2 regions of the Neobacillus sp. S1115 genome follow, and region 1 is predicted to be linked to the other one. Evidence: riboswitches for the same ligand, from Rfam matches in the RefSeq annotation. Region 1 holds a riboswitch; the other holds the start of a gene.
What was found. A riboswitch is a leader RNA that binds a small molecule or an ion and turns the genes downstream of it on or off. The one in region 1 is predicted to bind S-adenosylmethionine.
Positions count from the first base shown of each region.

Region 1 (4,204 bases):
GGTGCGCTGCCGACTGTTGATTTCATGCGGGCAAACTTTGGCCAGGCCGTCATCATCACTCCAAACGATATCCCGTTCCCGCCAAAAGGGCTTTTAGTAGAAGGGGAAATCAACAACGACATGGTCGTAACCGCCGACCTTGACCTGGAACTGCTATACGAAGTTCGCGAGCGCGGGTCTGTGACCACCTGGCGCGACCGCCGCACTGATTTATATACAGATTGGAATTAAAACGAGGGAGGCCTTTTCATGTATCGCAGTGAATTTTACGTTTATGATCAGGACCGGCCGCTGCCGGTTTGTGTACGTAATTACACAATGGAGGACTTTGACCAGCTCATCGAAATCCAGTCCGAATGCTTCCCGCCTCCTTTTCCATCCGAGCTTTGGTGGAATGAAGAACAATTAACGAATCATGTGACACTGTTTCCGGAAGGGGCATTATGCGTTGAAATTAATGGTGAATTGGCGGGCTCCCTGACCGGAGTTTGTGTTGATTTGGACCCGTCTAATCACAGCCATACATGGGAAGAAGTGACTGACCACGGCTATATCCGCAACCATAATCCGAACGGCAACACCCTCTACATTGTCGATATCAGCGTCCGCCCAAAGTACCGCAAGCTGGGACTCGGAAAATTAATGATGCATGCCATGTACCATGTGGTCATTGAAAAAAGGTATGACCGTCTGCTTGGCGGCGGGCGGATGCCGGGCTATCATAAAGTGGCTGAAAAAATGACGCCGGAAGAGTATCTGGACGCTGTCATTAAAGGCGAGCTAAAAGACCCTGTCATCAGCTTTCTCCTTCGCTGCGGACGTGTGCCAATCGGTGTCGCCAGAAACTATTTAGAGGACGAAGAATCCCTTAACAATGCGGCATTAATGGAATGGAAGAACCCATTTAAATAATTTATAAGGGGAATCAGAACCAATGGAATTTAAACGCATTACCAATATTGAAGACCCCAATTTTAAAAAGCTTCATGATTTAATGGGACAGATTTTTCCACCGGAAGAGGTCCTAGATTATGAATTGTGGAAAGAACCGTTAGAAGACCCAAGTATCCGCGTATTCGTTGCTGTCGATCAGGACCAGGTCGTCGGTGCGACTGAGTACCGCTATTATCCTGACTGGAATATTGCGATGACCGACTTCACGATTATCAGCAAACCTGGCCTCTCGCTTGGCCGATTTTTAGCTGAAAATCGTCTGAAGGACTTAAAACAGCTTGCTGCCCAAAACGGTAAGGAGCTGTTCGGAATGTTTGCCGAAATCTATGACCCATACCGTGTAGAGCACCACGAATTTGGCGGCGTGAAGGTCATGGACCCGTACGTGCGCCGTGAGGTTCTGTCACATTTAGGCTATCAGCGCCTTGACCTTGCCTACGTGCACCCATCCTGGGAAAACAACGGGGAAGCGGTGTCTGGCCTTGATCTATGCTTCATGCCGATTAAGGAAGAAATCGCCGAAATTCCAGCATCACTTGTCAAAGACTTTCTAACTACCTATTATTCTGTGCTTTCCAATAAACCACAGGAATGGCTGGACATGGTTGAGAAATTAGCAGCAAAAGAAACGGTCGCCCTTTTGCCACTTTAATATTGACAACTCTTGAAAATTCAGATAATATACTTTTTATATATCTTTGGAAATTTAATGAAAAATCAAATAAATACTCTTATCCAGAGCGGCGGAGGGACTAGGCCCGATGAAGCCCGGCAACCTTCAAGGTATTCCTTGAAAAGGTGCTAATTCCTGCAGGTTATTTGTAGCCTGATAGATAAGAGGAGGAATAGAGCCCTCTTCTTATGAAGAGGGTTTTTATTTTTCAAAAAAATAAAGGGGTGGCAGACATGTCTGTAATTAAAGTGGCAATTCTCGGGTTCGGTACGGTAGGTGAAGGGGTTTATCGGACCATTCAATCACATAGCAATGAGCTGGCGGCAGAATTAGGGAAGGAAGTAGAGGTTGCTGCCGTCCTTGTTAGAAATAAGCAAAAGCCGCGGGATATTAGCGGGAATGTTCTGCTGACAACGGACTTCGAAGAAATTCTGCAATTGCCGAAGCTTGATGTCGTGATTGAATGCATCGTGGATAAAGACCCAACTTTTTCCTACTTAAGAAAAGCAATCCAACGGGGCTGCCACATCATTACAGCGAATAAGGAGATGTTTGCCCACCACGGGAATGAGCTTATCGAGTTGGCAGAACAGCATCAGGTGTCGGTTGGTTTTGAGGCGACAGTGGCCGGGGGGATTCCAGTCATTCAAACGCTTGGTCAGCTTTTAAAAATTAATCGTGTCCAGCGGATCCTGGGAATCCTCAATGGAACGTCCAATTTCATCTTGACCGAGATGCGGGAAAAGCGGCAGTCATTTGCCGAAAGCTTGCTGCGGGCGCAGGAAAATGGCTATGCCGAGGCGGATCCGACCAATGACGTGGAAGGCTATGATGCTTTTTATAAAACGATGATCTTAAGCAGGCTGGCATTTGGAGAAGAGCCTGACTGGCGTGATGTTGAACGGGTAGGGATTACGTCTATTACGAGTGAATTGATTGAAGCAGCGCAAAACTTAGGGTTAAGGTTTAAACATATTGCGAGCATCTGGAAGTCAGGCACCCGCATCCAGGCATCGGTGAAGCCGGTTCTGGTCGGCTCTGAGCACCCTTTTTACCATGTTGAGGGAGTAGAGAATGCGGTAAATGTAAAATCTGATATCGTTGGCGAAATCACCCTTCAAGGACCGGGCGCAGGCATGTACCCAACGGCTAGTGCCGTAATCGAGGATTTGGTCCACGTATGTCAAAGCCACGTGACGAAATCTAATTATTTGAAAACCTCAGGGGAGGACATTGAGTTGAAAAGTGAACACCAGAGGGAGTACTGGCTGGTCCAGGGTCTGGTCCAAAAATATGGCAGTCCCGCGATTACCCTGGTGGATGAAATCTCTGAGGGAATCTTTGTCCTAAAGGGTTCCAAAAAGGACATCGAGCAGCTTGCGCAAAGGCAACCATCGGTTCAATATTTTTCGATCCTGGGTAAGGAAGAATTCCTCGTGAGGGGTATTGAGGAAGCGAAGGCATTATAGGGTTGGATTGAGGGGCATCTTTATGTGATGCTCCTTTTGTTATGAATGGACATTCATTTATCCAGTGTTTTTTCCACATCTAAAGTCCTGTATTTATAGGTAGTCAACAATGTTATGCACATTATCCACAATTTTGAAAGCGGTTATCCACTGTTAGTTATTAACAGAAAAGCTGATTGTGAAAATCAGATTTTATAAGGGGTTAGCTGGTGTTGTCCACATTATTAACATTGTCCACAAAAGAGGAGGGGGAACGTGCTGTATTGCGTTCACAATCTCTTCATATATCTAACATTAATATGTTAAGAAACTGTGAAAGCCGTTGTTTTTTCAATAGCAGGAGAGTATATTAAAAGTGTAAAGAAGATAGTGAAGCAATTCACAAGGACTTCCTTACAAGACACAGCTAGCTGATCAATCCCTTTCTTAAGGGAATAACTTAAAGTTAAAATTGTGAAATACTTCACAAAAAGCTATGGAGATGATTATGATGAGATGGTACAAAACTCCTTACGCAGCAGTTGTTTGGACAGTATTACGGGTTTGGCTTGGATTACAATGGATTGAAGCAGGTTATCATAAGTTAACTGGTGGTTTCGATGCTACAGGGTTCCTAAAAGGAGCAATGGCGGCAGCAACTGGCGAACACCCTGCGGTTCAAGCATGGTATGCAGATTTCTTACAGCAATTCGCTATGCCTAACGTGGGAATTTTTAATACATTAATACCTTGGGGAGAAATGTTAGTCGGTCTTGGTTTAATCGTTGGTTTAGCCACAATCCCAGCCTTGATTGCCGGTGCATTTATGAACTTGAACTTTATGCTGGCAGGTACGACAAGCACGAACCCAATTCTTTATACAGCTGCGATGATTCTGTTATTCGCAGGTGCAGGAGCTTACTACTTCGGTCTTGACCGATATGCAGTTCCTTTTATCAAAGGCTATTTCAAAAAAGCTCATGTAAATGAAGTAAAAACGCAATAAGGCAGCACCAATTAATAATCGTTAACTCCCCCTTTAAATACATTAAAGAAGCAGGAATCCTGCTTCTTCTTTTTTTAGCTAAAAGTATAAATTCAACTACGCCTCATGAACCGTCCTCTTGGA
Region 1 is NZ_AP038275.1:1,408,522-1,412,725, forward strand. It holds gene ACZ5B7_RS06830 (carbon-nitrogen hydrolase family protein) at 1-231, shown strand, start outside; gene ACZ5B7_RS06835 (GNAT family N-acetyltransferase) at 250-912, shown strand; gene ACZ5B7_RS06840 (GNAT family N-acetyltransferase) at 935-1,606, shown strand; SAM riboswitch class I at 1,683-1,794, shown strand; gene ACZ5B7_RS06845 (homoserine dehydrogenase) at 1,861-3,096, shown strand; gene ACZ5B7_RS06850 (DoxX family protein) at 3,587-4,081, shown strand.

Region 2 (4,204 bases), 2.6 Mb from region 1:
TTCATTTTTACTTCATCCTGAATATCCGCAATTTCAGTTAAGAATTGTATAGGTGCTCCCCTAAAACTTTCTCTTAGTTCCATTTCAATTGAATAAATACTGTTTTCACCGTGGCCTAAAAGAATTAATGTATTGGGAATAAAATTAGCGACTTGCCGGCAAATTTCTGACCCAATCGATCCTCCAGCACCGGTTACTAGCACTGTTTTACCCGTGATGTTTTTTGAAATTGAGGTAATATCGAGCTCTATTGGCTCCCTTCCCAAAAGATCTTCAACCAGAACATCTCGAAATTGATTGACTGAAACCTTTCCAGTAACCAGGTCTTCTAGCATTGGAAGGATTTGCGTTTTTGCGGCCGTTTTTGCACATTCTTGAAAAATCACGTTTAATTGCTTTCGGCTAAGTGATGGAATAGCAATGACGATATTTTCAATTTTTAAATTTTGAACAGCCTGTTCTATCGAATCTACTCCCCCGACAACGGGAATCCCCAGAATATCAAGCTTTTGTTTTTTTGTGTCATCATCAATGAATCCCACTGGAAGAAGATTAGTGTCGCGGTTTTTTAATAACTGTCTTACAACCATTGTTCCTGCTTCCCCTGCTCCAATAATGAGTGTTCGATTTTTATGTTGATTTTTTATAATGAAGGAATCACGAAACATCCGCCAGCAAAATCTGGATCCGCCAATAAACAAAATATGAAGGGACCAAATAACAGCCAAGAGCCTGAAATCAACTTTATAGAAAAACAACTTCTGCAAAACAGCCGCCATGAAGATAGTAGATGAAACTACCTTTATAATAAGAATGGATTCCCCTATACTGGCATATTGCCAGGCTTTTTTATAAAGCTTAAAGATAAATGAAAAAGTATGATGACTTAATAAAATGGCAATTGAGGTAAATAAATTCAAGACGGTGAACACATTTGTTGTTGCATCAACCAGAAATCGGCTAAAAAAGATAACACTAATGACGATACAAGAATCAACCAAAAAAAATATAGACAGTCTCTGTCGGTAGGTCATAATCCCCCCCCTTTTTTAGGTGCAATTTAATAACATGTTCATGCTGATTATTAAATTAAAGCTTTTGATTAGAAGAGTTCTTGAATCCCGCCTAAGCAAAAGCTTTAATGGTAAAACAGGGCATCCAACCCCCCCTCACATCACACTCTCGACGACAAGCGTCTAAGGTTTTTCTCAACCCACAGCATGACCGAGTGTCTCCATTGATAGTGGTAAGGAGACATCACCCATTATTAATAGAAAACTCTATTGTTTGTTAGATAAAAAATATGTGCTATATAAAGAACGTATTAATTAAAAAAATACCAATAACATAAATTAGTTAATTTTACCTAAAACTTTTTTCCTAACTTTTATTAATATAAATTCCTCTTTTAATATTAACATTATAACAAACGGACTGTTCTTGGTAAAGAACAATCAAGGGTGAAATTTTTCGACTCACTTTTTTATTGAAATATCCAAAAAATATTTACTCCAATTCTATATATTGTACGGCCTTTAACCTCTTCTTTATGAAAATCAAGTAAAAATAATGTACAACTCTCTTTTGATTCGTTCTTTAAAAAGAATAAAATGTAAGTTATAATATTCTCAACTGTGAAAAAATAATTAATTTACTTATTCAATAAATTCCACCTTCCAATACCAAAGTTCTTAGAAACCTATCTATTTAGATTAATTTATCCTCTAAATCTTATAACCAAGTCTTTTGGCGTTCTTCATCGTTTCAATCAAAATTAATTATTCTTAGTTTCTTTCAGGCCTTTTCCTGGAACAAACAAATCAATTGAAATTTAGGGAATAAGGGAGATTACTATGATTGGTGAACGAATAAAAAAATTACGAAAACAAAAAAACTTTTCGATAACTGAGCTTGCTGAACTCGCGAACGTCTCAAAATCATATCTAAGTTATATCGAGCGGAACCTTAATAAAAACCCATCCATCTATTTTTTACAAAAAGTAGCAAGGCCTTTAGATGTCACTATAGAATATTTGCTGACCGGACTTGATAATGATGATTTCCCCCCCGGCGAAAATGAACTGGACGAAGAATGGAAGAAAATTATTGAAAAGGCAATTGAAGACGGAATAAATAAAGATGATTTCCGAGAATACATTAACTATATTAAATTCAAAATCTGGGAAAAAAATCAATAAAACGCTTACTTCAACAACTTAAACAAGAAATAAAGAAAATACATTGACACCATGCATTTAGTGTAGTAAATTTTATAAATAGTCAAAATATTAATATGTTCTTATCAAGAGAGGTTGAGGGAAGGGCCCGGTGACACCTCAGCAACCTTCAATGTCTTTTACATTGAAACGGTGCTAAGTCCTGCAAATTGTTACTAATTTGCGAGATAAGAAGAGTGACAGATGTATTGTACATGCAAAGGTCTTCTTCTTATAGAAGGCCTTTTTTTAATATCAAAAAGGAGTGTAGACAACAATGTATAAAATCGATACTAAGCTTGCTCAAATTGGGAACCGTAGTGAAACTACAACAGGAACTGTTAATCCCCCAGTCTATTTTTCAACTGCATTCCGGCACGAGGGGATTGGACAATCCACAGGATTTGATTATATTCGAACCGGAAATCCAACACGTCAGCTCCTTGAGAAAACTATCGCCGATTTAGAAGGCGGAGACCAAGGCTTTGCCTGCAGTTCTGGAATGGGGGCCATTTTAACGATTCTTTCCTTATTTCAGTCTGGTGATGAATGGCTGGTTAGCGAGGATTTATATGGCGGAACCTACCGTTTGCTCGAAAAAGGCTTTCAAAAGTGGGGCTTGAAAAGCCAATATGTAAATACCTGTTGTCCTGAAGAGGTTGAAAACAACATTACACCAAATACAAAAGCAATCTTCTTGGAGACACCAACTAATCCGCTTATGCAGGAAGCTGATATTGCCGCCATTGCAAAAATTGCCAAAGCGCATGACATTTTGTTAATTGTGGACAACACTTTCTATACCCCTCTTCTGCAGCAGCCGATTGCACTTGGTGCAGATATCGTGATTCATAGTGCAACGAAATACCTTGGAGGCCACAATGATGTTCTAGCTGGACTGATTGTCGCGAAGGGTAAGGAACTTTGTGAGGCATTGGCCTTCCATCATAACGGTGCAGGTGCCGTTTTAAGCCCCTTCGATTCCTGGTTGTTAATGCGCGGGATGAAAACATTGTCGCTCCGTATGGAACGGCATGAGAAAAACGCTAAGGCTGTTGTTGAGTTTCTTTCTAATAGCGATGCGGTGACAGATGTCCTTTACCCAGGAAGAGGCGGAATGGTTTCTTTCCGTATTAAAGATGAAACGTGGGTAAATCCGTTCCTGCAAAACATAAAACTGATTTCGTTTGCTGAAAGCCTTGGCGGAACTGAAAGCTTTATCACGTATCCGGCGACTCAGACCCACGCTGATATCCCGGAAGAAATCCGAATTGCACAAGGTGTCTGTAACCGTCTACTGCGTTTTTCTGTAGGAATTGAAGATGCAGGAGATATCATTTTTGACTTAGAGCAAGCTTTTGCCAAATTAGTTGAAGGAGTGAATGTGTGATGGAACACGAAGAATTTAGTTTTGAAACGAGACTTCTTCATAATCGGCATAAAATGGATGCACAAACAGGAGCAGTCAGTGTCCCGATCCAGCATGCATCCACCTTTCATCAGTTTGAAATTGATAGTTTCGGAAAATATGACTATGCCCGCAGCTTAAACCCAACTCGTGAAGCTCTCGAGGATATCATTGCGGAACTCGAAGGCGGAATCCGCGGGTTTGCCTTCTCTTCTGGGATGGCCGCCATTTCCACCGCCTTCCTGTTGCTATCCTCCGGAGACCACGTTGTTATTACAGAGGATGTATACGGCGGTACTTACCGAATGGTCACTGAAGTTCTAACACGCTTCGGAATTGAGCATACCTTTGTTGATATGACTGATTTTGATCAGGTTAAGCAAGCCATTAGGCCAAATACAAAAGCATTTTATGTAGAAACACCATCTAACCCATTATTGAAGGTGACCGATATTCAGGCCATCAGCCAATTAGCAAAGGCACATAACGCCCTGACTTTTGTTGATAACACCTTCCTAACCCCAGCCCTGCAAAAGCCATTGGAACTTGGCGCCGATGTGGTCCTTCACAGTGCCACCAA
Region 2 is NZ_AP038275.1:5,099,402-5,103,605, forward strand. It holds gene ACZ5B7_RS25050 (polysaccharide biosynthesis protein) at 1-1,034, opposite strand, end outside; gene ACZ5B7_RS25055 (helix-turn-helix domain-containing protein) at 1,854-2,198, shown strand; SAM riboswitch class I at 2,297-2,411, shown strand; gene ACZ5B7_RS25060 (methionine biosynthesis PLP-dependent protein) at 2,494-3,606, shown strand; gene metC (cystathionine beta-lyase) at 3,606-4,204, shown strand, end outside.
Region 2: it holds a riboswitch for S-adenosylmethionine, as region 1 does, so the genes downstream of both, ACZ5B7_RS25060 (methionine biosynthesis PLP-dependent protein) here and ACZ5B7_RS06845 (homoserine dehydrogenase) in region 1, are expected to answer to the same signal.